DNA from 3 places in the Acidovorax sp. LjRoot194 genome. Region 3 is predicted to be linked to each of the others. Evidence: predicted binding sites of a transcription regulator. Region 3 holds the regulator's gene; each other region holds the start of a gene.
What was found. The regulator FNR, encoded in region 3, switches genes on or off when oxygen is low (the NO sensors DNR and NnrR bind a similar motif). The targets are predictions, from matches to a motif close to TTGATNNNNATCAA.
Positions count from the first base shown of each region.

Region 1: ACSQ3N_RS10530 (OmpW/AlkL family protein) is a predicted target of FNR. The motif match lies at 3,496-3,509, and genes of this name have one in related genera.
Region 2: ACSQ3N_RS00395 (hemerythrin domain-containing protein) is a predicted target of FNR. The motif match lies at 3,208-3,221, and genes of this name have one in related genera.

Region 1 covers NZ_CAXUQB020000001.1:2,335,776-2,345,266, forward strand. Annotated here, with positions in the region: gene purL (phosphoribosylformylglycinamidine synthase) at 1-1,266, shown strand, start outside; gene ACSQ3N_RS10520 (class I SAM-dependent methyltransferase) at 1,442-2,146, opposite strand; gene ACSQ3N_RS10525 (DUF808 domain-containing protein) at 2,443-3,432, shown strand; gene ACSQ3N_RS10530 (OmpW/AlkL family protein) at 3,613-4,203, shown strand; gene ACSQ3N_RS10535 (DUF1272 domain-containing protein) at 4,480-4,728, opposite strand; gene ACSQ3N_RS10540 (metal-dependent hydrolase) at 4,908-5,945, opposite strand; gene ACSQ3N_RS10545 (protocatechuate 3,4-dioxygenase) at 6,034-6,717, opposite strand; gene egtD (L-histidine N(alpha)-methyltransferase) at 7,049-7,981, shown strand; gene egtB (ergothioneine biosynthesis protein EgtB) at 7,995-9,251, shown strand; gene ACSQ3N_RS10560 (energy transducer TonB) at 9,279-9,491, opposite strand, start outside.
Region 2 covers NZ_CAXUQB020000001.1:82,820-92,310, reverse strand. Annotated here, with positions in the region: gene ACSQ3N_RS00405 (YbfB/YjiJ family MFS transporter) at 1-1,025, opposite strand, end outside; gene ACSQ3N_RS00400 (alkene reductase) at 1,236-2,339, shown strand; gene ACSQ3N_RS00395 (hemerythrin domain-containing protein) at 2,564-3,142, opposite strand; gene ACSQ3N_RS00390 (methyl-accepting chemotaxis protein) at 3,375-5,054, opposite strand; gene ACSQ3N_RS00385 (heavy metal translocating P-type ATPase) at 5,166-7,466, opposite strand; gene ACSQ3N_RS00380 (flavodoxin family protein) at 7,726-8,835, shown strand; gene ACSQ3N_RS00375 (heavy-metal-associated domain-containing protein) at 9,053-9,283, shown strand; gene cueR (Cu(I)-responsive transcriptional regulator) at 9,280-9,491, shown strand, end outside.
Region 3 covers NZ_CAXUQB020000001.1:3,916,355-3,925,845, forward strand. Annotated here, with positions in the region: gene ACSQ3N_RS17735 (HD-GYP domain-containing protein) at 1-673, opposite strand, end outside; gene ACSQ3N_RS17740 (sulfite exporter TauE/SafE family protein) at 917-1,639, opposite strand; gene hemN (oxygen-independent coproporphyrinogen III oxidase) at 1,692-3,074, opposite strand; gene fnr (fumarate/nitrate reduction transcriptional regulator Fnr) at 3,257-3,979, shown strand; gene ACSQ3N_RS17755 (hypothetical protein) at 4,080-4,370, opposite strand; gene ACSQ3N_RS17760 (FixH family protein) at 4,480-4,800, opposite strand; gene ccoG (cytochrome c oxidase accessory protein CcoG) at 4,841-6,289, opposite strand; gene ccoP (cytochrome-c oxidase, cbb3-type subunit III) at 6,411-7,328, opposite strand; gene ACSQ3N_RS17775 (CcoQ/FixQ family Cbb3-type cytochrome c oxidase assembly chaperone) at 7,353-7,490, opposite strand; gene ccoO (cytochrome-c oxidase, cbb3-type subunit II) at 7,520-8,152, opposite strand; gene ccoN (cytochrome-c oxidase, cbb3-type subunit I) at 8,170-9,491, opposite strand, start outside.

The sequences.
Region 1 (9,491 bases), 1.6 Mb from region 3:
TCGCTCAACGTGGACCTGCTGGTCACCGAAGGCGACGGCATCAGCGACAGCCGCATGGAAACCGGCGACGCCAAGAACTGGGCGCAGCAGGTCGGCGCACGCCGCGAAGAACTCACGCTCAAGGCCCTGTTCAACGAAGAACTGGGCGTGGTGCTGCAGGTGCGCACCGCAGAGCGCAACGATGTCATGCAGGTGCTGCGCGAGCACGGCCTGTCCAAATTCAGCCACTTTGTCGGCAAGACGCGTCCGCAGTCGTCGAGCATCGACGCCGGCAAGGGCGAGTTGCAGGTCTGGCGCGACGCCAAGGCCGTGTTCAGCGCCAAGCTCACCGACCTGCACCAGGTGTGGGACGCCGTGAGCTGGAAGATCTGCCAGCAGCGCGACAACCCCGCCAACGCGGATGCCGAGCACGCCACCGCGGGCGAGGCCACCGACCCCGGCATGCACGTGCACCTTACGTTCGACGCGGCCGAGAACGTGGCTGCGCCGTTCCTGAACCTGGCCAAACCCCGGGTCGCCATCCTGCGCGAGCAGGGCGTGAACTCGCACATCGAGATGGCCTACACCTTCACCGAGGCGGGTTTCGAGGCGTACGACGTGCACATGACCGACCTGCAGACCGGCCGCGTCAAGCTCGAAGATTTCAAGGGCGTGGTCGCCTGCGGCGGCTTCAGCTACGGCGACACGCTGGGCGCCGGCATCGGCTGGGCACGCTCGATCACCTTCAACCCGGTGCTGTCCGAGCAGTTCCAAGGCTTCTTCGGCCGCACGGACACCTTCGGCCTGGGCGTGTGCAACGGCTGCCAGATGTTTGCCGAGCTGGCCGACATCATCCCCGGTGCGCAGGACTGGCCGCGCTTCACCACCAACCAGAGCGAGCGCTTCGAGGCCCGCCTGTCGATGGTGGAAGTGCTGGAATCCCCCAGCCTCTTCTTTGCCGGTATGGCGGGCAGCCGCCTGCCGATTGCAGTGGCGCATGGCGAGGGCTATGCCAACTTCAAGTTCCGCGGCAACGCGGCGCAGGCCATCGGCGCGATGCGCTTCGTGGACAACCACGGCGCGCCCAACGAGCAGTACCCGTTCAACCCCAACGGCAGCACGGGCGGCCTGACCGGCGTGACCACGGCGGACGGCCGCTTCACGGCCATCATGCCGCACCCCGAGCGCGTGTTCCGCAACGTGCAGATGAGCTGGACCAGCGGCGACCGCAGCGAGCTGAGCCCCTGGATGCGCATCTGGCGCAATGCGCGCAAGTGGGTGGGATAAGGGCTGGGTGAGGGCTCAGGCTTGGCGGGTGCCAGCGACGCTGGCTGGTGCATTCCAGCCGGCAGGAGCCTGGTTCACCTGACTTGACGCCGGGCCCTTGGCCTGCTGATCGGGCAGAGTCCGGGCCCACAGCATCGCGCCGCTAGAAGCGGCCTGCGGGTAGCTTCAGCCGTCTTCAGTCCACCACCGGACGCTGGTACATCAGCAGCCGCCCCTTGTAGGCGGGCGCGGTATCCAGCGCAGGGTGGTCCAGCCGCTCTTCGACCACTTCGAACCGGTGCACGGCCATCTGCTTGTGGAAGGTGGATCGATTGCCCCGGTTCGGGTCCACGATCCAGATCTGCGCGCCGCTGCCGGCATGGCGGTCCAGAAAGGCCGCGAGCGATGCGCGCGCATCGCGTTCGTACAGCACGTCGCTGCCCATGATCAGGTCGAAATGGCCCTGCACCGCACCCGCCTGGGCATGGCCGTGGTTGTGTTTGTGGTGGTCCGCACCCCAGTGCCCGGTGCGGTACCGCAGGGGCGACAGGCCGTTGAGGCGCGTGTTCTCCTGCAGGAACTGCTGGGCCATCGGATGGCAGTCGCTGGCGGTGACGTCCACGCCGCGGCGGTGGCACACCAGGCTGGCCAGGCCAAGGCCGCAGCCGATCTCCAGCACGCGCTCTCCGGTCTGCAAAGGCCGGCTGGCCATGCGTTGCGCCAGCTGCGCACCCGAAGGCCACAGCAGGCCGAACAGCGGCCAGGCGGCCGATGAGATGCCCAGGGCTTCGGCGGCACCGTCGGGGTCGCTGAATTGCTGCTTGTCCAGCAGCGAACGGATGATCAGGTCGGCAACGCCGGCGATGGCGATGTCTTCCTGCTTGGTGAGATAGCCTGGCATGGCGGGGCGCGAAGCCCGTCCAAGCGCTGGCTTGCAGGGACCCCCTCGAGTGGGTGGGTGAAGCAGCCAGTATGCGCCTTGCCGCGGCGTGGCCGCCGGGCGGCGCCAGCCTTGCGCCCGGCGGGCTCTGGGACTGCATGGCTGGCGGCGCCGCGGTGGCCGCCGCCGCGTTGCTATAGTGCAGCCCACAGCGGCGGTGCGGCAAGCCCGCGCCCGAGGCCGTTTTGGCGGGCACCACGGCGCCGTGCGACCCGCTGGACAACCTCATCCACAACCATTTTCTTCAAGGATTCCCCATGGCCTCTGGCAGCTTGCTGGCCCTGCTCGACGATATCGCCACCATCCTCGACGATGTGGCGCTGATGACCAAGGTCGCAGCCAAGAAGAGCGCGGCCATGGCCGACGACGTGTCGGTCATGACCAAGGTGGCCGCGCAGAAGACGGCCGGGGTGCTGGGGGACGACCTGGCGCTCAACGCCCAGCAGGTCACCGGCGTGCGGGCCGAGCGCGAGATTCCCGTGGTCTGGGCCGTGGCCAAGGGGTCGATGATCAACAAGGTCATCCTGGTGCCCGCAGCGCTGCTCATCAGCGCGTTTGCGCCCTGGGCCGTGACCCCGTTGCTGATGATCGGCGGCGCCTTCCTGTGCTTCGAGGGGTTTGAGAAGGTGGCGCACAAGCTGCTGCACGCACCCCATGAAGACGCGGCCGAACGCGAAAGCCACGCCCAGGCCAACGCCAACCCGGCGGTGGACCTAGTGGCTTTCGAGAAGGACAAGGTCAAAGGCGCCGTGCGCACCGACTTCATCCTGTCGGCAGAAATCATCGCCATCACGCTGGGCACGGTAGCCAACGCGCCGTTCTCGCAGCAGGTGGCCGTGCTGTCCGGCATCGCCGTCATCATGACCATCGGCGTATACGGTTTGGTGGCCGGCATCGTCAAGCTGGATGACCTGGGCCTGTGGCTCAGCCGCAAGGCCAGCAGCGCGGCGCAGGCCGTGGGCAACGGCATTTTGCGTGCAGCGCCCTGGCTGATGAAGGGCCTGTCCATCGCCGGCACGGCGGCCATGTTCCTCGTGGGCGGTGGCATCCTGGTGCACGGCGTGCCGGCCCTGCACCACGCCGTCGAAGGAACGGGCGCGGCCGCCGCACAGTGGCCGGTGGGTGGCCTGTGGGCAGTCCTGGTGCCCAACCTGCTCAACGCCGTGGTCGGCATCATCGCCGGGGGGCTGGTGCTGGCCGCGGTGACGTTGGTCAAGCGCGTGCGGGGCAAGTCGGCGGCGCATTGAGTGCTGTGCAGGGCCGCCCCTGGCAGTGTGGCAAGGCCTGCAGATGCAGGCCTTTGTTCTTTCTTGATGTATGTCTAAGGGCGGGTGAGCGGGCCTTGAGATAGGGCAAGACCGGCGGGCGGCCGCAGCAGTTCAATGGATGCACGGGGGTCGTCCCCGTCCAACCGATGTGAACTGAACATGAAAAAGAACCTGCTGGCTGTCGTTGCCCTGTGTGTCCTGTCCTCTGGCGCTGCCATGGCGCAACAGGCCGAAGGCCCCTGGATGGTCCGTGCCCGTGCCGTGCACCTGGACAGCGCCAACAAGGACAGCACGCCCCTGGGCCTTGCCATCAACGACAAGACGATTCCTGAAGTCGACGTCACCTACTTCTTCAACCAGAACATCGCGGCCGAGCTGATCCTGACCGTGCCGCAAAAGCACACGCTTAGCGCCGGTGGCACCGCCATCGGCTCGCTCAAGCACCTGCCGCCCACGCTGCTGGTGCAGTACCACTTCAACGCGCCCGGCTTCAAGCCCTATGTGGGCGCGGGCGTGAACTACACGCGCTTTTCCGGCGTGCGCCTGCCCGCGGGCGTGGACATTGACCGCAACAGCGTCGGCCCCGCGCTGCAGGTGGGTGTGGACATTCCGCTGGCCAAGAATCTATACCTCAACTTCGATGTGAAGAAAGTCTTCATCAAGACCGATGTGTCGGCCGGCGGCGCGAAGCTGGGCACCTTCAAGGCCGACCCGGTGCTGGTGGGCGTGGGCCTGGGCTGGAGGTTCTAGGGGCTCCCCCTGAGGCGCTGCGCGCCTGCGTGGCAGTGCCAGAGGCACGGCCTCTTCGGCCTGTCCAAGCCTGCGCAGGCAGGCTTGGAGCCGCAGGCCTCAGCCCCTGAGGGGGACACCTCCTGTGGACCGGCAACGCCGGGCCCACGGTGGCGCTGGCCTGGGCAGCGCCGGCATTGATCGGGCGTGGCGGTTGACGGCTGGCTTGCATGCCATGGTCAGCACACCGTGCGTCCCGATCTGGCTATCTCCACCAGCGTCACCAACGTGCGAGTGTCAGGCCAACAGTCCGCAGCCCACCGGCTTGAGCACGCGTTCGGTGGATGCCGGGTACTTGGCCAGCTTGGACGCAGGCCTGCGCGGGCGCTGCACCAGGTCACCGCCGCAGTTGGGGCAGATGTGGTCGAGACGCGTGCCGGCGCAGTCACGGCAGAAGGTGCATTCGAAGGTGCAGATGCGGGCGTCGGTGGAGTCGGGCGGCAAATCTTTGTTGCAGCATTCGCAGTTGGGTCGCAGCTCGAGCATGGGTGTCCTTGGGTGGTAGTAAGGATGAAGATGGGGAAGTGGCGGTGCCAAGCGTATGCCAAGCCTTTGCTGCAGGGCAAGGTGCCGATGGGGTGTGCACCGGCAGTCCAGCCCACTGCGCCAGCGCGCGCCTCGGTCCTTTGTCAGTGGCTCCACGCCGCCGCAACGCAGCTACGCAGCTACGGCTTGCGGCCTTGCGGTGGCGCTGGCGCGGCAAGCACCACCTCGGCACCCCACATCCGCTTCCACAGCCAGGGCAGAGCAGTGGCCAGGTCCGGGCGCTGCATCTGCAGCGTGGCGGCGCGTTGGCCTGTCGCCATCTCTGCGGGTGTGCCCAGGTTGAAGTGAAAGCTGTAGGTGGGCTCGTTGCCCATGCGCAGGTCGGTGATGAAGACGTCGCCCCCGGCGTCTTCACTCATTTTGAAGAAGCCGTGGCTGAATCGGGCCACGCGGTCCACCAAGGCGTTGTCTTGGTAGCGTGTGTACAGATGCCCGCCCCGCTCGTGGGCGGTCCACCGCACGGGGCGGCCGCCATCCAGCAGCGAGTAGTAGCCTTCGTAGTAGTGCGTGGGCGTCATGGCGACGGCGCGCCACAGCACGGTGTTGAAAGGTGCCGGCGTGACGAGCAACTGCCCGGGCGTGAGATGCGGCACCGGCGCGGACGCCAGCACCTGGCGGGTGACGATCTGCTGCGCGGCCACGCCCCAGGCCAGGTAAGCCGTGCTGAGCACCAACCCCGCCCGAGCCCAGGCGATGCCGCGTCCCTGGCGCATGCTCAGCGCAAACCCCACGCCTAGCAGCAGCGGCACGGTGTACAGCGGGTCGATGATGAACACGCTGCCCACGGCATACGGCGTGTCGGTGAAGGGCCGCAGCAGCTGCGTGCCGTACACCGTCATCCAGTCCAGCAGCGGGTGGGTGATGAGGGCGAGCCACAGGGCCAGCCACCAGCGCGTGAACAGGTCCGCTTCGCGGTGCAGGCGCGACACCAGCCATGCCATCGGCACCGACAGCAGCGTCAGGTAGAACAGGGCATGGCTTGCCGCGCGGTGCAGCACCATGTTCAGGATGGCATCGCCGTGGCTGACGAAGGCATCGAGGTCAGGCAGCGTGCCGGCAATGCCGCCCCACAGCGCGGCCTTCCACACGGCGGTGCGGCGGCCCAGGGTGGCGATGGCGACAGAGGAGCCCAGAACGAGTTGGGTGACGGAATCCATGCGGGCGTGTGGTGCGGATGCGGAGCAGGGTGGGGGGATGGAGGGTGGGGGCGATGGCTGGTGATGTCACCGTCGCCGTTCGACCCTATCAGGTCTGCACGACGATCGGGAATTCTCCCCGCACGCCGTCGGCCGCGGGGGCGAAGCGGACCGTGAGCGCCGCACGCTCCTTTTCGCCCAGACGGCTCCAGAGGTAGTCGCGCGCATTGCCGGCGTCGCCCGCCACGTACATCTGCGTGGTCAGCAGTTCGCGCCCTGGCAGCCGCACCTTGAAGTGGATGTGCGGCGTGCGGCCGGTGTACGGCGCGGGCCGTATGGTGCGAAAGCGGTAGCGCCCGTCGCGCCCCAGCACCACGCGGCCAAAGCCCTGGAAGGCCGGTGCCGCCTTGCCGCCGTCGCCCGGGTGGTGGTAGTGGCCGTCGGCATCGCACTGCCAGATCTCGACCGTGCCGCCCGACAGCGGCACGCCCTGCGTGTCGGTGACCCGGCCTTCCACCCAGACAGCCTCACCCTGGGTATAGCGCAGCATCCCGTTGCGCAGCAGGTCGCCGTCGCTGTCGGCCGGGATGTCCACGGGGTAGTAGGGCCCTTCGGTCTGGCGCGGCGTGGGCATGGTGCGGGCCTGGGCCGCTGCGGGCTGCACCAGCGCCGGCGCGGCGACCAGGGCAGCACCCCGCAGGCCCTGCTGCAGCCACTGGCGGCGTGTGGTGGCGATGGGGGCGGTGGAGGCAGGGTGCAGTGGCGAAAGACTCGGAGTGGCAATGTCGGGCATCGTGGGCTCCTGCCTGGGGCGGCTGCGGGTAGTGATCGGCTCCGTGTGGGTCGCACGGCGGTAGGAGCCGCCCGACGCGCAAAAAGTGCCGCAGTGTCGTGCAGGCCGGTGAGGGCTGCGAGGGCGCCCTTTGCGCCGCAGGCAACGGGGAAATGACCTACACGCAGCATCATCCCGCCGCCGCAGAATGTCCCGGCGGTCGTGGGGTTATATTGCCTTTCACGGTCCAGCCTGCGTGCGGGATGGTCGGCTCGGAGACTGTAGGCTCTACGGCGGTTCCGCTCTTTCACCAGCAGTGGCAAGCCATGCCGCGCGAGACGCTTCAAGATCCATGCCTTTGCCCAGCCCCTCCGATGACGCTACCGATGACATTGCGCGCGGTCTGAACCAGCGCCCTGCCAGCATCTCCCCCAAGTACTTCTACGACCAGCACGGCTCAGAGCTCTTCGAAGAGATCACACGGTTGCCCGAGTACTACCCCACTCGCACCGAAACCGCGCTCATGCAGCAGCACGCAGACAGCATTGGCCGGGCCGTGGGCCCGGGCCGTACGCTGATCGAGCTGGGCGCGGGCAACTGCCAGAAGGCGCGCGCGCTGTGCCGCCTGGTGCAGCCGGCCTGTTTTGTGGGCGTGGACATATCGGCCGACTTTCTGCAGGCCGCGGTGCAGGGCCTGCGCGATGACTTTCCGGGGCTGGATGCGCGCGCCGTGGGCGGCGACATGACCCGGGGCGTGGTGCTGCCCGCAGACATTCCGCGCAAGGGGCGGCTGGTGTTCTACCCGGGCTCGTCCATCGGCAACTTCGATCCGCCGCACGCCCTGGAGCTGCTGGCCCACATGCGCGAGCTGATTGACGACGATGGTGGCCTGCTCATCGGCATCGACCTGCCCAAGGACGTGCAGGTGCTCGAAGCCGCATACGACGACGCAGCAGGCGTCACGGCCGCGTTCAACCGCAACGTGCTCACGCATGTGAACCGCCTGATTGGCAGCGACTTCGACGTGCAGCAGTGGCAGCACCGCGCGTTCTTCAACCAGGAAGAGTCGCGCATCGAGATGCACCTGGAAGCCCTGGCCGACGCGCAAGTGCGCTGGCCCGGCGGTGCCCGCCGGTTTGACCAGGGCGAGCGCATCCACACCGAAAACAGCTACAAATACCCCCTACCCGTTTTTACCGACATGCTGGCGCGCGCCGGGTTCTCCCAGGCCCAGGCCTGGACGGATGACCGCGGCTGGTTTGCCGTGGTGCATGCGCGCCCTTGAGGATTTACTCACTATGACCAACATGGATGTGTGCCCCCCGTTGACCGCGCTGCTCTCGCGCTACGCCGCCGTGCGGGACCACTCCGTGGCTCTGGTGGCGCCCCTGTCGGCCGAAGACTGCGGCGCGCAGTCCATGCCCGACGCCAGCCCGGCCAAGTGGCACCTGGCGCACACCACTTGGTTCTTTGAAACCTTCGTGCTGGAACCGAACGAGCCAGGCTTCGCACCGTTCGATCCCGCGTTCCGCGTGCTCTTCAATTCCTACTACAACGGCGTGGGCGCCAAGCACCCGCGTGCACAGCGCGGCCTGCTCACCCGGCCGTCACTCGATGCCGTGCGGGCCTATCGTGCCAACGTGGACCAGCGCATGGCGCGCCTGTTGCCCACCGTGCTGAACGACGCTGCGCTGTGCTCGTTGATCGAGCTGGGCCTGCAGCACGAGCAGCAGCACCAGGAGCTCCTGGTAACGGACGTCAAGCACCTGCTGTCGTGCAATTCCACATGGCCGGCGTACGGCACCGCTGCCGATTCGGCGGGCGACCTGGCCCTGGTGCCTGCCACCGAGCCCTTCGGGTGGCTGACGCTTGACGGCGGGCTGGTGGACATCGGCCACCGGTGCGACGGTTTTGCCTTCGACAACGAAAGCCCGCGCCACCGCACTTATCTCGCGCCGTACGCGCTGGCCTCGCGGCTGGTGACCAACGCGGAATGGCTGGCCTTTGTCGAAGGCGGCGGCTACGACAACCCCGCCCACTGGCTGGCCGAAGGCTGGGATTGGCGCGTGGCCCAGGGGCTTGACCACCCCCTGTACTGGCAGCAGTTGGACAGTGGCGTCTGGCATGTGTTCACCCTGGAAGGACTGCAGCCGCTGCGGGGTGACTTACCGGTGGTGCACCTGTCGTATTACGAGGCCGATGCCTACGCCCGCTGGGTGGGCGCGCGCCTGCCCACCGAAGCCGAGTGGGAGCATGCTGCGCAAGCCGTAGCGGCTGACGGGCATGATGATGAAGGCCACGATGGCCAAGCGCTGGAACAACTGTTCGGCAGCGCCTGGCAATGGACGCAATCGAGCTACGCCGCGTACCCGGGCTTTCGCACCGCCGAAGGCGCGGTGGGCGAGTACAACGGCAAGTTCATGGTCAATCAGTACGTGCTGCGCGGCAGCTCGTGCGCCACACCTGCCGGGCATGCGCGCAGCACCTACCGCAACTTCTTCCCGGCCACGGCGCGTTGGCAGTACACGGGGCTGCGCTTGGCGCGTGACGCTTGAGTCGCTTTACCGGGGCATCTGGCCCGCTCAGGGTTCCATGCGGAAGGTGTGCTGCAGCACCAGCCGGGCGGGCTCGCCGTTGCGCACCAGCGGCGCAAACTTCCAGCGACGCACCGCATCGATCGCCGGCTTGTGCAGAGCATCTTCGCCCGTTCCCGACACTACGCGCGTGGTACCGACCAGCCCGCTGGGCATGACCTCGAACGACACCGTCACGTCGCCGCGCGCTTTTTGCGAGGT
Region 2 (9,491 bases), 3.8 Mb from region 3:
GCGACCACCGACAGGAACACCCCGCCGAACAGCAAGCCCGATCCCAGCACCACCGGCCACGCGGACGTGAGCGCCGGCAGCACCGTGGCCACGCCCAGCAGGCCGTTGAGCAGCGCCAGCGCCTGCCCGCCCCGGCTGCGGTCCAGCAGGCCCGCCCAGATGCGCGAGGACAGCAGCACGGCCAGCCCCAGCAGCGCATAGAACCAGGTCACCGCGGTGCCGCTGGCGCCCTGCTCGCGCAGCAGCGCCACCACAAAGGTCATGTAGCCGATGTAGCCCACGCCAAACAGGCCGTAGCCCAGCAGCGCAGGCCCCAGGGCCCGCCAGCTCACCCGGGCGGGCGGATGTTGCAGGTTGAACGGCGTGGCAGGCGCTGCCGGTGCGGCCAGGGCCTGCAGGCGGCGCGCGGGCCACAGCAACACCGCGGTGGCACCGGCGCAGGCAACGGCCAGCGCCCACCAGGCCCACGTCCAGGCATGCGGCCCGGGCGCGGCCGCCAGCACTGCAGGCACCAGCAGCGCCGACAGGCTGATGCCCCAGCCCGTGCCGCCGTAGTACAGCCCCAGCAGCAGCCCTTCGCGCCCCGTCGCATGCGCACCCAGGCGCGCCGCCAGCAAACCACCGGCAATGAACACCAGCGCGCTGGCCCCACCGGCCAGCAGGCGCTGCACCAGCAGCGGCACCGCATCCACAAAAAAGCCGCTGAGCCCCATGAACACTGACGCCAGCACGGCGCCCGCCACCAGCACCTTGCCCGGCGCCACGCGCTGCAGCAGCCACGGTGTGGCCAGCGCGCCCAGCAGGTAGCCCAGCGCATTCACCGTGTTCATGGCCCCGGCCAGCGTGTAGGTCCAGCCCAGGTCCTCGCGCATGGGGGGCAGCAACAGCGCATACGCAAAGCGTGTGATGCCCAGCGACACCGCAGCGCCCATGGAGAGCGCCACCGCCAGCCACAGCGCGGGCAACGTGGCAGGCAACGTGGCCAAGGGCCGGACCGCGCCGGGCGGTGCAGGGTGGGAGGGCATGGCGTGCAATTTTGCCGCAGCCGCCTTTCGCGCGCTGGCCGGGCAGCGCCACGGCCCGCAGCGGGGCCGCTGGGACCAATAGCACAAAACCAGAGCCCTTGTTGACGCCAGTGCGCTGCACGTTTTGCGCTGCAGCATTAACCTTCGGCCTTCGACCGATGGCCCCTGCCGACGTTTTCAACCAACGCTTTATCTGGAAGTTTTCATCCCATGCCATTCCTGTCCGACCCCGTCCAAGCCGGTGACCTGCAACTGGCCAACCGCGTCGCCATGGCGCCGCTCACGCGCAACCGCTCGCCCAATGCCGTGCCCACTGACCTCGTGGCCACCTACTACACGCAGCGCGCCAGCGCCGGTCTGATCATTTCCGAGGCCACCGCCATCTCGCACCAGGGCCAGGGCTATGCCGACGTACCGGGCCTGTACGCGCCCGATCAGATCGCGGGCTGGAAGAAGGTCACCGAGTCCGTGCATGCCGCGGGCGGCAAGATCGTGGTGCAGTTGTGGCACGTGGGCCGCGTCTCGCACACCGACCTGCAGCCCGGCAACGCCGCACCCGTCGCACCGTCGGCCATCCAGGCCAAGACCAAGACCGTGCTGATCAAGGACGGCGTGCCCACCTTCACCGAAACATCGGTGCCCCGCGCGCTGGAGCTGTCCGAGCTGCCCGGCATCGTCGATGACTACCGCCGCGCCGCGCGTGCCGCCATCGACGCGGGCTTTGACGGTGTGGAAGTGCACGCCGCCAACGGCTACCTGATCGACCAGTTCCTCAAGACCGGTGCCAACCAGCGCACCGACGCGTACGGCGGCAGCATCGAGAACCGCGCCCGCCTGCTGCTCGAAGTGGTCAACGCCATCACCGCAGAGATCGGCGCCGGCCGCACCGGCATCCGCCTGTCGCCCGTCACGCCCGCCAACGACGTGGTGGACGCCGACCCGCAGCCGTTGTTCGACTACGTGGTGCGCCAGCTGGGCCCGCTGGGCCTGTCGTACATCCACGTGATCGAAGGCGCCACGGGCGGCCCGCGCGACATTCCGGACCGCCCCTTCGACTACACCGCGCTCAAGGCCGCATACCGCACAGCCGGCGGCCAGGGCGCGTGGATGGTGAACAACGCCTACGACAAGGCCCTGGCCGAAACGGCGCTGGCGAACGGCGCGGACATCGTGGCCTTCGGCCGCCCGTTCATCGCCAACCCGGACCTGGTGCAGCGCCTGCAAAAGGACGCGCCGCTGAACGAGGTGAACCGCGCCACGCTGTACGGCGGCGGTGCGGAGGGGTACACGGACTACCCTGCGCTGGCTGCTTGAGCGTGACACCGTCCGATCAATCCCAACCTTCGGATCGTTCCGCAAGCTGGCCCATCCCCCACCGTTCGGGCTGAGCTTGTCGAAGCCTTGCGCCGCGCTTCGACCAGCTCAGCGTGAACGGTGTGGGGGAGATCGACGGTCAAGGTTGTAGACACAGCCCACACTCCAGACACGGAAGGCTGTGAACGTCTGGGCACTGCGCTCGCCCTGTGCCCACCGCTCGCTCAACCCAGCCCGATCGGGCTCGGCGCCCGCATCACGATGCGGGTGAACAGGCGGTCATACGACGGGTCCCGCGCCGGGCCGTGCGCCAGCGGGTTGGCATTGCCTGCAAACGCGGCGTCGATGGCGGCCCAGTCGGCCTCCTCCAGACACTTCTGCGCGGCCGGCAGCACCACGGCCTCCTCCAGCCGCATGTGCTCCAGGTAAAAGCCGATATACCTGCGCAGCGCCTGTGCAAACACCTCGCGGCGCGACTCGCCCATCAGCTCCCAACCCAGCAGCAGGTGCTGCAGTTCGCGCACCGCTGCCTCGCCCCCTGCGTGTTCACGCTCCAGTTGTGCAATGGCGGCAGCGGCATCGGGCGAGCGTTCGGCCACCTTGGGGAACAGCCATTGCGATTCCTTGGGGTGGTGCTGGCGCTCGGGAAACTCGTCGATGTAGAACAGCATCGCGCGCATCACGTCGAAGAACGCGGCGGGTGCGTCGCCCGGCCCCTGGTCGAGCAACAGGCGCAGTGAATGCAGCACCGCCGCCAGCGACGCATGCTCTTCGCGAATGGTGCGCAGGCTGATGGACGGCATGGCAACTCTCCCGGGTGGACAACACAACAACAGCCCGAGAATGGCATGCAGCCGCGCCGCGGCGCATGACGCAGGTCAAACACTCCGCAACCAGCCACGCCACCGGCTCGGCAGCCGAGGCCGAAGCCAGAACGAAAGCGCTGGTGCGGCCCGCCCATGAAAAAAGCCCTGCAAGCTAAGAAAGCCTGCAGGGCCTGTGTGCCCGTGGCGCGGGCGGCGTCAGCGCGCTATATCAACGGGTGAGCAGTGCCCGGCCCGATGCACCGCCGGCCAGCGCCTGCCGCTGCTGCGCCGGAGCCGCCACAGGCGCATGGTGGGCTCCATGGTGCCCCGCACCGTGCCCCATCGAATCGGCCAGGCGGAACTGCTGCACCACCTGCGACAGGCGCGCGGCCTGCTCGCGCAGCGACTCGGCAGCGGCGGCGGACTGTTCCACCAGCGCCGCGTTCTGCTGCGTCATGCGGTCGATCTCGCCCACCGACTGGTTGACCTGGCCGATGCCGGCCGACTGTTCGGACGCCGCCGCGGTGATCTCGCCGATGATGTCGCCCACGCGCTGCACGCTGGCGACGATCTCCTTCATGGCCGTGCCCGCGCCTTCCACATGGCGCACGCCGCCGTCCACGGCCGCCACGCTGTTGTTGATCAGGCCCTTGATGTCGCTGGCCGCGGCCGCGCTGCGCTGGGCCAGGCTGCGCACCTCGCTGGCCACCACCGCAAAGCCCCGGCCCTGCTCGCCCGCACGGGCGGCCTCCACCGCGGCGTTCAGCGCCAGGATGTTGGTCTGGAAGGCGATGGAGTCGATCAGGCCGATGATGTCGCCGATCTTGCGGCTGGACGCCGAGATTTCCTGCATGCTGGAGACCGCCTGCTGCACCACCGAGCCGCCGTGCGTGGCGGTGTTCGATGCCGATGCGGCGAGCTGGTTGGCCATCTGCGAGGACGACGCCGTCTGCTGCACGGTGGACGTGAGCTGCGACAGCGAGGACACGGCCTCCTGTGCATTGCTGGCGGTCTGCTCGGTGCGCTGCGACAGGTCCTGGTTGCCCGTGGCGATCTCCTGGCTGGCCGTGGCGATGTTGCCGCTGGCATCACGCACCTGCGCCACCAGCGACCCCAGGCCCTGCTGCATCTCGCGCAGTGCGCGCTGCAGGTCGGCCACTTCGTCCTTGCCTTCGGCCTCGATCTTCTGCGACAGGTCGCCGCCCGCAATCGCCTGCGCCATGCGGCGGGCTTCTTCGAGCGGGTTGCAGATGGAGTTCATGTTCATGAGCGTGGTCGGCACCACCACCACCACGGTGATGAGCACCGCCAGCACGAAGAGCCACTTGGTCTCGCTCGATACGCGCGCCTGCTGCGCAATGGCCGTGTCCACATCGGCGCGCAGCACGGTGTCGAGCTCGCTCACGAGCGTGTCGGCCTGGTCGAACTCGGCCACGGCCTTGCCGCTCATTCGGTTGGCGATGGTGGCGGTGTCGTAGCCGCTGGCTTCGAGCTGGCGGGCCACGTGCCCGAAGAGATCGCGGTAGCTGTCCAGCTTGGCGATGACCTTGCGCACCACCACGTTGTCCGCGTCTTCCTCGCCTTCCAGGAACTTCGCGGCGATCTTCTTGGCCTTCTCCTGGCTGGCCAGCCACTTGGCGTGCGCGGCCTTCACGGCCTCGGTCTTTTCATAGCCGATGATCATGTCCTTTTCGTGCTGGCGGATGGCCCCCATCTCGCCGCGCAACTCGGCCATGTAGCCCACCTTGGCGAACGAGTTGTCCACGAAGTCCTGGCTCATGTCGTGGATGCGGAACATGCCCAGCATGCCTGCGCCACCGAGCAGGCCCAGCAGGCCCAGGACCACCGCAATGGCCCCCAGCATGCGCATTCGGATGGTGAACTGCCGCATGAACGAAAAGAGATTCATGATGTGTCGTCCTTGTATCGGTATGGAGAAGCCGCGAGCCGCGCCCCCGCGCTGCTCTGCAACAAAAAGTTGCAGTTTGCCAGACATCGATGACCGTGCTGTACGTATTTATCACATGCGCCACCGCTTCAGTAAGAGGGCATTCGCCATCACACTGACCGAGCTCAAGGCCATGGCCGCGCCGGCGACCACCGGGCTCAGATAACCCAGCGCCGCCAGGGGGATACCGGCCACGTTGTAAGCAAAGGCCCAGAACAGGTTCTGGCGGATCTTCATCACCGTGCGGTGCGATATGTCCAGCGCCGCCGCCACCAGCCGGGGGTCTCCGCGCATCAGGGTGATGCCGGCTGCATGCATGGCCACATCGGTGCCGTTGCCCATGGCCATGCCCACATCGGCTGCGGCCAACGCCGGTGCGTCGTTCACACCATCTCCCACCATAGCCACTGTCTTGCCGCCCGCCTGCAAAGCCACGACCTGCGCCGCCTTGTCCCCCGGCAACACCTCGGCCATCACCTCACCCGCCGCGGGGTCTAGGCCCAGCCGCCGGGCCATGGCTTCGGCCGCGCCCCGGTTGTCGCCCGAGATCATCACGGTGCGGATGCCCCGCGCCTTCAGTTGCGCCAGCGCTTCCCGCGCGCCGGGCTTGGGTTCGTCGCCAAAGGCCATCACGGCGCGCAGCACCAGGCCCCCTGCTCCGTGTGTGCCTTCTGCGCCCTGTGTACTGCGCTGGGCCACGGCCGACACGCTGGCGCCTTCGGCCTGCAATGCCTGGGCGCGCGCGGCCAGCGGACCCAGGTCAATGCCCAGCTCCTGCATCCAGCGCAGGCTGCCCACCAGGTAGCTCGCCCCCTGCACCTCACCCTCCGTGCCGCGGCCGGGCACGGCGCGCACGGCATCGGGCTGCGCCATGGGCAGGTCGCGCGCCCGGGCAGCGGCCACCACGGCGCGGGCCAGCGGGTGCTCGCTGCCGCTTTGCACCGCGGCCACGGCCGCCAGGACAACGCTTTCGTCCTGCCCCGCCACCACCTCGAACGCGGTGAGGCGCGGCTGCCCCACGGTGAGCGTGCCGGTCTTGTCGAAGGCCACCGTGTCCACCTTGTGCGCCAGCTCAAGCGCCTGCGCATCCTTGATGAGGATGCCGTGCTTCGCCGCCACGCCGGTGCCCGCCATGATGGCCGCGGGCGTGGCCAGGCCCAGCGCGCAGGGGCAGGCGATCACCAGCACCGCCACGGCGTGGATCAGCGCCACCTCCCCGCCCGCGCCGGCCCACAGCCAGCCCAGCAGGGTGAGCAGCGCCACGCCCAGCACCACCGGCACGAAGATGGCCGAGACCTCGTCCACCAAGCGCTGGATGGGCGCCTTGGCGGCCTGCGCGTCTTCCACCAGGCGGATGATGTGGGCCAGCACCGTCTCGGCGCCCACGGCGGTGACCGCCATCACGATGCGGCCGTCGCCGTTGATGGAGCCGCCTGTCAGGCCCGCGCCCACATCGCGCGCCACGGGCAGCGGTTCGCCGGTGAGCATGGATTCATCGACCTGCGTGTGGCCCTCGTGCACCGTGCCGTCCACCGGGATGCGCTCGCCCGGGCGCACCACCAGGCGGTCGCCCACCATCACCTCGGCCACGGGCACATCCGCCTCGCCGGCCTGGGTCAACAGGTGCACCACCTCGGGCCTGAGCGCGTGCAGCGCACGGATGGCCGCCGTGGTCTGGCGCTTGGCACGGGCCTCCAGCCACTTGCCCAGCAACACCAGCGTGATCACCACGGCCGAGGCCTCGAAGTACAGGTGCGGCACATGCCCGGGTTGCCCCGGGTGGCCCGCGGGCGCAGTGAGCCACAGCCACACCGACAGCCCCCAACCCGCGCTCGTGCCCAGCGCCACCAGCAGGTCCATGTTGCCCGCCAGCGCCTTCAGCGCATGCCAGCCGGCCTTGTAGAAGCGTGCGCCCAGAATGAACTGCACCGGCGTGGCCAGCGCGAACTGCACCCAGGCGGGCAGCATCCACTGCTGGCCGAAAAGGTCTCCCAACATGGGTACCACCAGCGGCGCCGACAGCAGCAGGCCGATGCCCACGGGCAGGAAGCCCGCCCAGGGCGACAGGTCTTCGGCAGTATCGGCCTGCCCGGCGGCACGCGGCTCGTAGCCGGCGTTGCGCACCGCGCGGCGCAGCAAGGTGTCCATGGCCGCCGCGTCTGCCGCACCGGCCGCCGCGCCCGGCGCCCAGGCCACGCGCGCGGACTCGGTGGCCAGGTTCACGGTGGCGTCCTGCACGCCGGGCACCTTGCGCAGCGCGCGCTCCACGCGCGACACGCAGCTGGCACAGGTCATGCCGCCGATGCCCAGGTCGAGCGAGTCCGTGACCGCGGCGAGGGGTGTGGGAGAGGTACCGATAGTGTTTGTCGTCATGTACTTATGAGTTCTGGGTTGCGTATGTCGCCCGCTGCCAACGCACCAGCGCGGCCGATGCCAGTGCACCCGTGGAACCGGCTGTGCCGGGCCACCGGGTGCGTCCCCTTCCCGAAGGAGAGCGGGGAAATGCGCAGCATCTCAGGGGGGTGCATGCTCTACCGTACACCTTGACATGATGGCAAGGTCAAGCGGCTCCGAGTCCTTCACGGCATGTTGTCCGATAGCACCGCCTTGCCCTGCAGCGCTCAATGGCCGCATGACGACCGGCCCCACACCCACCCAAAACACCACGCCCCCGCAACCCCGCACCGGCCAGGCCCCGCCCCCACTGGAGCGCGCCGAATTCCGCGAGCGGTTCCTGCAGGACTTCCGCGACCCGCGCTTTGCCGACGAGGCCCCCGATGCGCTCGACCGCATCGAGGCCATCGCCTGGCGCAACTACGACGAAGGCCGCAAGGCCCCGCGCACCCGCAAGGCCGGGCCGGGCTATGCCGACCCGGACTACGACCTGTCGGTGGATTGGATCGAGGCCAAGGAGCGCATCGACGCCGCCCGCACCCGCTGGGCCGACAAGGCAGCGCCAGCCCGCGCGCTGCTGGTGTGCGGATCGGCCCGCAACGACGGCACCTGCCCCGGCGAGATCTCCAAGAGCTGGCGCATGCTGAACATGGCGCGCGACGTGCTGGCGGGCGCGCAGATCGAAGTCGACCTGCTCGACCTGAGCCGCGTCACCTCCGACTACGGGCGCCACATCCATCCGTGCAAGGGCTGCGTGTCCACCGCCATGCCGCTGTGCCACTTTCCGTGCAGCTGCTACCCCAACCATGCCGAGCGCCAGACCGGCGACTGGATGAACGAGATCTACGAACGCTTCACCGCCGCGCACGGCGTGATGATCATCACCCCCGTGTACTGGTACCAGGCCCCGAGCCCGCTCAAGCTCATGATCGACCGCCTGGTCTGCGCCGACGGCGGCAACCCCGACCCCACCACCACCCACGGCAAGAAGGCCACCGAGGCCAAGGCGCTGGAGCTGGCAGGCTGGGACTACCCCAAGCACCTGGCCGGCCGCGCCTACGCGCTGGCCGTGCACGGCGACGTGGCCGGCATCGAGATGACGCGCCGGGGCCTGTCGGACTGGCTCGACTGGATGGGCTTCATCGACGCAGGCCCCAAGGCACGCCTGGACCGCTACATCGGCTACTACGAAAGCTACGCCCAAAGCCACGAGGTGCTGGACCGCGACACCGCCATGCAGGCGGAAGTGCGCGGCGCGGCCGAGGCGCTGTCCGTGGCCATCACCGAACTGCGCGCAGGCCGCCTGGTGCAGCCCGACGCCGGCGTGCGCCGCCCCCGGCCCAAGTAGTTCGTTCGAGCAAAAAAAGCCCCTACCGCTGGATGGAAGCGCGCTGGCAGCTATATTTTTAATAGCAGACAGTCCGCACAGCCGCGCCGGGCCTGCCCACAGGCCGTGGGGTCGTTGCATGGGCCTTGACCTTGCCATCGTGTGAAGGTTTACGCTGGCGTCCTGACACCTTACCGATACCCGTCGGACCACCCCCACAGGACTTCCAGGAGCCACCATGACCACGAACGACACCCCCTATGCCGCCGCCACCCAGCTCTTTGACGTGCAGGGCATGACCTGCGGCCACTGCGAGCGCGCCGTGACGCAGGCCGTGCAATCCGCCGACCCCGGCGCCACCGTGCGCATCGACCGCAGCACCGGCCGCGTGGAAGTCGGCAACGCCACCACGCCCCGCGCCGCCCTGGCCGCGGCCATCGCCGAAGAAGGCTATACCGTCGCGCCATGAGCGCCGCCACCGCCCCCCGCGCCCCGGGCCTTGCGGACAGCAGCAGCAAAGGCACTGGCAAAGCAGCCATCCCCCACGGCCGGCCCCTGACCATCGGCGAGGCCGCCCGCAGCGCGGGCATCTCGGCCCGCATGGTGCGCCACTACGAGTCCCTGGGCCTCTTGGCCGCCGTGGCCCGCACCGACAGCGGCTACCGCCAGTACACCCA
Region 3 (9,491 bases):
ACGGCGTGACCTGCCGCAGGTTGGGCGGCAGCTTGAGCTTGCCCATGTCATGGATCAGCGCCGCGACGCCCAGGTCGTGCAGCTCCACGCTCTTCATGCCCAGGGCGCGGCCCAGCAGCAACGAGATGACCATGACGTTGATGGGGTGCAGGGCATTGCGCTCGCCCACGCCCTCGGACAGCAGCCGGATCACCGAGTCGCCGTTTTCCAGCAGCTCGGACACGCAGCCCGACACCAGGGCATCGCCCTTGGTGCGCGCCTGGTCGGGGTGTTCGGACACCACACGCTCCATGGCCTGGTACTGCCGGGTGGCCTCACCAAAGCGCTGGTCGCAGACAGCCAGTGCGCGGTTTTGCGCCTCCAGCAGCGCGCGGCGACGCGGTGCATCAGGGTCGGCCGCAGGGGCATTGCCGGCCGCATCGGCACCGCTGGGTGGTGCAGGCATTTCAGGCACCCGCCAGGCCGCAGGCACCAGCTCGCGCTGGTCGGGGTCGCTCTTTTTGGGAACGTAGCGCACCTCGGTCAGGCCGAGCTCGCGCAAGGTGGCGATCTGCTCCATCGACGCCACGCGAAAGCTGCTGACCGGGAACGGGTGATGCATCCAGCCCACATCGAGCTGGATGTACATGCCGACCCGCAGTTGGCTGATGTCGATGAGGATGGAAGAGTTCACTTCAGGGCGCGCGAAACATGGGGACTTGAATGCCACCGATAGTTACATAGATTATCGCCCTAACCCTGAGTGATCAATCCGTTGCTGCTGCACAGAGGCGACAGGGCAACACTTCATGCCGCAGGTCCTGTCACCGGGTGATTGCCCTGAGTCGGAGGGCGTATCCGATGGTGACCAGTGTGTGCCCAGTGCGTGCCCAGTGCGTGACAAACCGGCGCCGCGCGCTCCTTGGGCGGTGCCCGGCTACCGGCACCAGAGCGACGGCTTGTAGACCAGGTCCATCCAGAGCGCCCAGCCGGCCACCGCGCAGAGCAGGCCGCCGGCCACCCGCGTGCCCCCATTGGCTCGCCAGGTATGGAGCCGCGCCCGGAGCCGGCCCCACGCCCAGGGGCCGGCGGCCAGCCAGAGGCCGCTGCCCACGCCAAAAAGCGCCATGGCCAGCGCCCCTTGCACCGGACCGCCACTGAGCGCGGCCACCAGCAAGGCCGAATACAGCAGCCCGCAGGGCATCAGCGCCCACAGGAAACCCGCCAGCAGCACGCCCCCCGGGGCCTGGACCAGCGGGCGCACACGCGCCCACACCGCCCGGCCCGCCTGCTCCACCCACTGCGGCTGGCGTGCCTGCACCATGAGCATCAGGCCCCAGGCCATCACCGCCACATGCGCCAGGGTCCAGGCGGGGCGCAGCGCCATGGTGTGCTGGGTCAGCCATGCCAGGCTGTCCATGGCCAGGGCCGCGAGGGCGCCTGCCAGGGCATAGCCCGCCAGCCGGCCCGCGTGAAACGCCGCCGTGCGCTGCACCACGCCACCGCGCGGCAACCACCGCACCGGCTGCGCCACGGCACCCGCTGCAGAGCCGCCCCCCTGCCCCACCAGCGCCCCGCAAGGCGCAGAGCACATGGCCAGGCAGTGGGACCCGCCGGCAAGGCCCATGAGCAGGGCGGTCGAAGCTACCGTGAGCAGCATGGTGGGCAAGCGCCTGAAGGCACCCAGTGGGCCCGGGCGGTGCGGCCGGGCATCAGATGATGCGCGAGAACCGCGCCCGGTTGCGGTCTGCCTGCAGATAGCGGTCGAACACCATCGCGATGCCGCGCACGAAGAACCAGCCCATGGCAGTCACTGCGATGCCATCGGGGCGGATCTGCACCAGCCCCTGGCCGGCCATCTCCTCCAGCCGCTCGATCTCGGCCGCGAAGTAGCGCCGAAAGTCGATGAGCCACGCCTGCTCCAGCGGCTCGAACAGCAGCTCGCCCTGGCACATCAGCGCCATGATGACGGCGCGGCGCACCAGGTCGTCGCGGGTCAGCGCCAGGCCGCGCACCACCGGCAGCCGGCCCTGGTCCAGGAAGTCGTAGTACTCGTCCAGCGTCTTCGCGTTCTGGCTGTACGTCGCGCCCACACGGCCGATGGCGGATACCCCGAGGCCAATCAGGTCGCAGTCGGGCTGGGTGCTGTAGCCCTGGAAGTTGCGGTGCAGCCGGCCCTGGCGCTTGGCCACGGCCAGCGCGTCGTCGGGCAGCGCGAAGTGGTCCATGCCCACGTACACGTAGCCTGTGGCCATGAAGGCATCGAGCGAGCGTGACAGCATCGACACCTTGGCGCCGCCCATGGGCAGCTCGGCGGGGACGATGCGGCGCTGCGGCTTGAAGCGCTCGGGCAGGTGTGCGTAGGCATACAGCGCAATGCGGTCGGGCCGCAGTTGCACCACCTGGGCCAGCGTGCGGTCGAACGACTCGGGCGTCTGGCGCGGCAGGCCGTAGATGAGGTCGACGTTGATCGACTCGAAGCCCAGCGCGCGGGCCGATTCGACCAGCGAGAACACCTGCTCCGCGGGCTGGATGCGGTGCACGGCCTTCTGCACCTCGGGGTCGAAGTCCTGCACGCCGAAGCTCAGCCGGTTGAAGCCCAGCTCGGCCAGCACCGCCAGGCGCCTGGCATCCACCGTGCGCGGGTCCACCTCGATCGAATACTCGCCGCCCGGCGCCAGCGTGAAGCTGCGCTTGAGCATGGCCATGAGCTCGCGCAGGCCGTCGTCGGACAGGAACGTGGGCGAGCCCCCGCCCAGGTGCAGCTGGCTCACCACCTGCCCGGTGCCGCAGTGTGCGGTGTGCAGGTCGATCTCGCGGCTCAGGTAGCGCAGATAGACATCGGCGCGGTCATGGTGCTTGGTGATGATCTTGTTGCACGCACAGTAGTAGCACAGCGATTCGCAAAACGGAATGTGCACGTACAGGGACAGCGGCAGCGCCTTGGCCCCGGTGCCTGCGCGGCGCTGCTCCAGCGCAAGCACGTAGTCGTCCTGCCCGAAAGCCTCGACGAAGCGGTCGGCCGTGGGGTAGGAGGTATAGCGGGGCCCTGGCACATCGAAGCGGCGCAGCAGCTCGGGCGAAACAGCAGTCATTGGAAGCATCCTTGCGTACGCTGCCACTGTGCCGTAAGCTGTTCCTCACGTCCTTGATCTACGTCAAGTGATGCCACCAGCCGACCAGCGACAATTTGATGCATGTCAGTCGCCCACCCCCGGTCCGCAGCGAAGCCTCGCCACCACGGGGTGAAACGCCCGAACCCCAACCTGCTGTACCTATGAACCCGCTCACCATGAAAGTCGCCTGCTCCAACTGCAATCTGCGGGAGCTGTGCATGCCTGTCGGCCTGAGCGATGAGCAGTTGCAGCGCATCGACGAGGTCGTGGCCACCCGCCGCAAGGTCAAGCGCGGCACCACGCTGTTCCGCAACGGCGAGACCTTCACCTCGCTGTACGCCATCCGCACCGGCTTCTTCAAGACCTGCGTGGCGACCGAAGACGGCCGCGACCAGGTCACCGGTTTCCAGATGGCCGGGGAGATCATCGGCCTCGACGGCATCGTGAACGACCAGCACACCTGCGATGCCGTGGCGCTGGAAGACGCCGAAGTCTGCGTGATGCCGTTCGACCGCATCGAAGAACTCTCGCGCGAGGTCACGGCGCTGCAGCACCATGTGCACAAGATCATGAGCCGCGAGATCGTGCGCGAGCATGGCGTGATGCTGCTGTTGGGCAGCATGCGCGCCGAAGAGCGGCTGGCCGCATTCCTGCTGAACCTGGTGCAGCGCCTGCACGCACGGGGCTTCTCGCAGTCCGAGCTGGTGCTGCGCATGACGCGCGAAGAGATCGGCAGCTACCTGGGCCTCAAGCTCGAGACCGTGAGCCGCACGTTCTCCAAGTTCGTCGAAGAAGGCATCGTCGAGGTCAAGCAGCGCCATGTGCGCATCCTCGATACCGACGCGCTCAAGCGCATCGTGAACAGCCAGCAAGCCTGCCACTGAGCACCACCACAGGCCAGGACTTCGGCGCCGGCCTCGAGCCGGCGCTGTCGTTTTCAAAACGCCGTTTTCACCACCCGCAGTCTCCGCACACCTCGGCACATCAGGAGCACGACGTCTTGCGGCAATCGTCAGGGCGCTCCCCCGGCGGCACGGGACAGCGGTTCAGCTCGAACGGCGACATCGCCAGCAGCGTGGTCAGCGCGCTCGATGCCATCGTGACGGCCCAGAACGCGAAGAACGCGAGGGTATAGACCCCCTCGCGCGACAGTGCCAGGGGCTGGCCGAACCAGTGCAGGTCGTGCGGATCGACCAGGGCAAAGACCAGCATCTCCATCACGCCGGCCATCAAAAAGGCGGGCCAGGCAATCCACATCAGGCGTTGCGTCCACATACTTGCAGTCTCCTTCGCGGGGCGAACGGGCACGGCGGTACCGCAGGGGCCGCCGGTGCTCGCCGGTGTTGTTGTTCTCGTCTTCGCAGCCGGTCAGCCGGTGGGCGACTCAACGCGGCTGGTCCTGCACCGGCGTGGCGGCGTGGTTGCGGCCCTTCACGGCAGGCGCCAGGCTCTTGGCGGGGTTTTCCAGCGCCTTGTTGATCTCGATGCCCTGGCGGTAGTAGTCCTCCGCCACCACCGGGTCGGGGCGCGAGATGGCCAGCCACAGCGTGACGAAGCCGGCCACGATCACGATGGCGGGCCCGGCGATGACCAGCCAGACGTGGCCGAACTTCCACCACGGGGCGGCGGCGGGCGCGGCGCCCGGACCTGTGGAACTGGCAGAGATGGCTGGGCCGTTGCGGCCGATGGCGGGATTCGATGGCATGTCAGTACTCCTTGCAAATCTTCTCGGGCGGTGCAGCGCCTCAGCGCGGCACCAGGAAAACGGATTTCTCGGTCACATGGGCGGCTCGGTCCACCGCCTGCACGTCGAACTGCACCGCGTGCGAGCCCGGCGCGGCCGATCCGTACGGAATCTGCAGCCGCACCGCCACCCAGCGGGACTCCGCGGCACCGATGTCCACCTCGGCCTCCGAGGCCACTTCGAGCGCGGTCAGCCCGCGGGCGGCGATGCGGTAGCGCTGCGGCCCCTCGGTCGCATTCATGATCTGCAGGCGGTAGATGTTCTCGAGCTTGCCCCCGGCCACGATGCGTGACAGGGCTGCACGGTCGCGCACCACGTCCACCTTCAGCGGCGTGCGCGTGACCAGGCTGGCCAGCATGGCAAGACACAGCGCTGCCAGGATCGCGGTGTAGATCAGCACGCGGGGGCGCAGCACCCGGCGCAGCATCTGCGACTGGCTCCACCGGTTGGCCACGCCGTTTTGCGTGGAGTAGCGGATGAGCCCGCGCGGGTACTGCATCTTGTCCATCACGGTGTTGCAAGCGTCCACGCACAGCCCGCAGCCGATGCACTCGTACTGCAGCCCGTTGCGGATGTCGATACCCACCGGACACACCTGCACGCACAGCGAGCAGTCGATGCAGTCGCCCAGGTCCTGGGCCTTGTAGTCGATGCCCTTCTTGCGCGGGCCGCGCTGCTCGCCCCGCTCGGGGTCGTAGCTCACCACCAGCGTGTCCTTGTCGAACATCGCGCTCTGAAAGCGCGCATAGGGGCACATGTACTTGCAGACCTGCTCGCGCATGTAGCCCGCGTTGCCGTAGGTGGCAAAGCCGTAGAACAGCACCCAGAACATCTGCCACCCGCCCGAGAAGGCCAGCAGCTCGCTGCCCAGCGTGCGGATGGGCACGAAGTAGCCCACGAAGGTAAAACCCGTCCACAGCGCCACCGACATCCACGCCAGCTGCTTGAGCGACTTCTTCACCGCCTTCTCTGCCGTCCACGGCCCCTTGTCCAGCCGCAGCCGCGCGCTGCGGTCCCCCTCGATCCTGTGCTCGATCCACATGAACATCTCGGTGTAGACCGTCTGCGGGCACGCAAAGCCGCACCACAGCCGCCCCGCCACTGCGGTGAACAGGAACAGCGACATCGCCGAGATGATGAGCAGGCCCGTGAGGTAGATGAAGTCCTGCGGGTACAGCACCAGGCCGAAGATGTAAAAGCGCCGCGCACCCAGGTCGAACAGCACCATCTGGCGCTGCCCCCACTCGAACCATGGCAGCCCGTAGAACACGAGCTGCGTGAGGAACACCATGGCCCAGCGCCAGCGCGCGAACACGCCGCTGATGGAGCGGGGGTAGATCTTCTTTTGCGCCTCGTACAGCGAGACGATCTCGCCCTGGGACGACGACGCATCGGCCGCGACCGCCGCGATGGGGATGACCTTGCGGGCAGGCCCGCTGGGTGGCTTCATGGTGTGGCTCGTGGTGCTGGCTTTTGAAACGGTGAGGCCCTGGCTGGCGGGAGGGATGCGCGGTGCGGACCGCAGGGCGGCGCTGGCTGTCGCGCCGCCCGGCGTGGTCAGGTGCCCGGGCCTACCTGGCCGCCGCCACCTGCTTGCCCGAGAGGCTCCACACGTAGGCCGACAGCACGCCGATCTGCGCTTCGGTCAGCTTGTCCGCCTGCGCAGGCATCTGGTTGGTCTTGCCGTTGTTGATCATGGCGGTGATGGCGGCTTCGCCCCAGCCGTGCAGCCAGATGTCATCGGTCAGGTTGGGCGCACCCAGGGCCTGGTTGCCCTTGCCATCCATGCCGTGGCAGGCCGCGCAGGCACCGAACTTGGACTTGCCCAGCGATGCACGCAGCGAGTCGTGCGGGCTGCCCGACAGGCTCAGCACGTAGTGCGACAGGTTGCGCACGTCCTCGGGCGTGCCCACGGCGGCGGCCATCGGGGGCATGGTGCCGATGCGGCCCTGCGTGATGGTCTCGCGGATCTTCTCGGGCGTGCCGCCGTGCAGCCAGTCGGCATCGGCCAGGTTCGGAAAGCCCTTGCTGCCGCGTGCGTCGGAGCCGTGGCACTGGGCGCAGTTGTTCATGAACAGGCGCTCGCCGATGGCCTGGGCCTGCGGGTCCTTGGCCACGTCCTCGGGCTTCATGGATGCAAAGCGGGCGTACAGCGGGTCGAGCGCGGCCTTGGCCTTGGCCATCTCGGCCTCGTACTCGCCCTTCTGCGTCCAGTTGAGCTTGCCGTTGAAGCTGCCCAGACCCGGGTAGGCCGCCAGGTACGCCAGGCCGAACACGATGGTGATGACGAACAGCCACACCCACCAGCGCGGCAGGGGGTTGTTCATCTCGACCAGGTCCTCGTCCCAGACGTGGCCGGTGGTGTTGTCGGCGGTGGCCACGACCTTCTTGCGGCCCGCCATCCACAGCAGGATGCCGCAGGCAACGATGCCGACCAGGGTCAGCGTGGTCACAAAGACCGACCAGAAATTGCTGGTGAAGTCACTCATGGGGTGTTCTCGTTCTGGTGAAGGTCAATCTTGTTCGAACGGCAGCTGTGCGGCCTCGTCGAACCGGGACTTGTTGCGGCCCATGTACGCCCAGACCCAGATACCGATGAAGCAAACCATCGATGCCAGGGTGGCGACGATGCGCATGGTGGTGATGTCCATGGCGGATCTCCTAAAGGGTTCTGTGTTGCTTACTTCAGCGCGCGGCCCATGACCTGCAGGTAGGCGATGAGGGCCTCCAGCTCGGTCTTGCCCTTGACGTCTTCGGCCGCGGCCTGGATCTGCTCGTCGGTATAGGGCACGCCCACGGTGCGCAGGGCCTTCATGCGGGGCGCCACGCCGGCGGGGTCCACAGCGTTCTTTTCCAGCCAGGGGTAGGCAGGCATGTTCGACTCGGGCACCACGTCGCGCGGGTTGTTCAGGTGGATGCGGTGCCATTCGTCGCTGTACTTGCCGCCCACGCGGTGCAGGTCGGGGCCGGTGCGCTTGCTGCCCCACTGGAAGGGGTGGTCGTACACGAACTCGCCCGCCACCGAGTAGTGGCCGTAGCGCAGCGTCTCGGCGCGGAAGGGGCGGATCATCTGCGAGTGGCAGTTGTAGCAACCCTCGCGGATGTAGATGTCGCGCCCCACCAGTTGCGTGGCGGTATAGGGCTCCACGCCCTTGACGGCCTCGGTGGTGGACTTCTGGAAGAACAGCGGCACGATCTCCACCAGGCCGCCAATGGCGATCACGAGCAGGATCAGCACGATCATCAGGAAGTTGTTGGTCTCGATCTTCTCGTGGGAGAAGCCGGTCGAAGGGTTGGTGTTGTTGTTGGACATGAATGGACTCCTTCGGCTCAGGCGTGCGCCGCAGTCACGGCAGGAATGGTCACCTTGACCGAACGGCCCGAGATGGCGGTCATCCAGACGTTCCAGGCCATCACCACCATGCCGCCCAGGTACAGCAGGCCACCGGCCACGCGGATCACGTAGAACGGATAGGTCGCCTTGACGCTCTCGACAAAGGTGTAGGTGAGCGTGCCGTCAGGGTTGATGGCGCGCCACATCAGGCCCTGCATCACACCGGCGATCCACATCGCGGCGATGTACAGCACGATGCCGATGGTGGCCATCCAGAAGTGCAGCTCGATCGCCTTGATAGAGTGCATCTTGTCGCGGCCGAACAGGCGCGGCACCAGGTAGTACAGCGAGCCCATCGAGATCAGCCCCACCCAGCCCAGCGCGCCGGAGTGCACGTGGCCGATGGTCCAGTCGGTGTAGTGGCTCAATGCGTTGACGGTCTTGATGGACATCATCGGACCCTCGAACGTGGACATGCCGTAGAACGACAGCGACACGATCAGAAAGCGCAGGATGGGGTCGTCGCGCAGCTTGTGCCAGGCGCCCGACAGCGTCATCACGCCGTTGATCATCCCGCCCCAGCTGGGAGCCAGCAGGATCAGCGAGAACACCATGCCCACCGATTGCGTCCAGTCCGGCAGCGCGGTGTAGTGCAGGTGGTGCGGGCCGGCCCACATGTAGGTGAAGATCAGCGCCCAGAAGTGTACGATGGACAGGCGATAGCTGTACACCGGACGGCCGGCCTGCTTGGGAATGAAGTAATACATCATCCCAAGGAAGCCCGCCGTGAGGAAGAAGCCCACCGCGTTGTGCCCGTACCACCACTGCACCATCGCGTCCTGCACACCGGCGTAGGCCGAGTAGCTCTTCATGAAGCTGACCGGAATGGCTGCGCTGTTGACCACGTGCAGCAGTGCCACGGCCAGGATGAACGCGCCGAAGAACCAGTTGGCCACGTAGATGTGCTTGACCTTGCGCACGCCGATGGTGCCGAAGAACACGATGGCATACGACACCCACACCAGCGTGATCAGGATGTCGATGGGCCATTCGAGTTCGGCGTATTCCTTGCCGGACGTGTAGCCCATCGGCAGGCTGATGGCCGCGGCCACGATGACCAGTTGCCAGCCCCAGAAGGTGAAGGCCGCCAGCGGCCCGGCGAACAGGCGGACCTGGCTGGTGCGCTGCACGACGTAGTAGCTGGTGGCGAACAGCGCGCAGCCGCCGAACGCGAAGATCACCGCGTTGGTGTGCAGCGGGCGCAGGCGCCCGTAGCTGAGCCAGGGAATGCCGAAGTTGAGCTCGGGCCAGGCCAGCT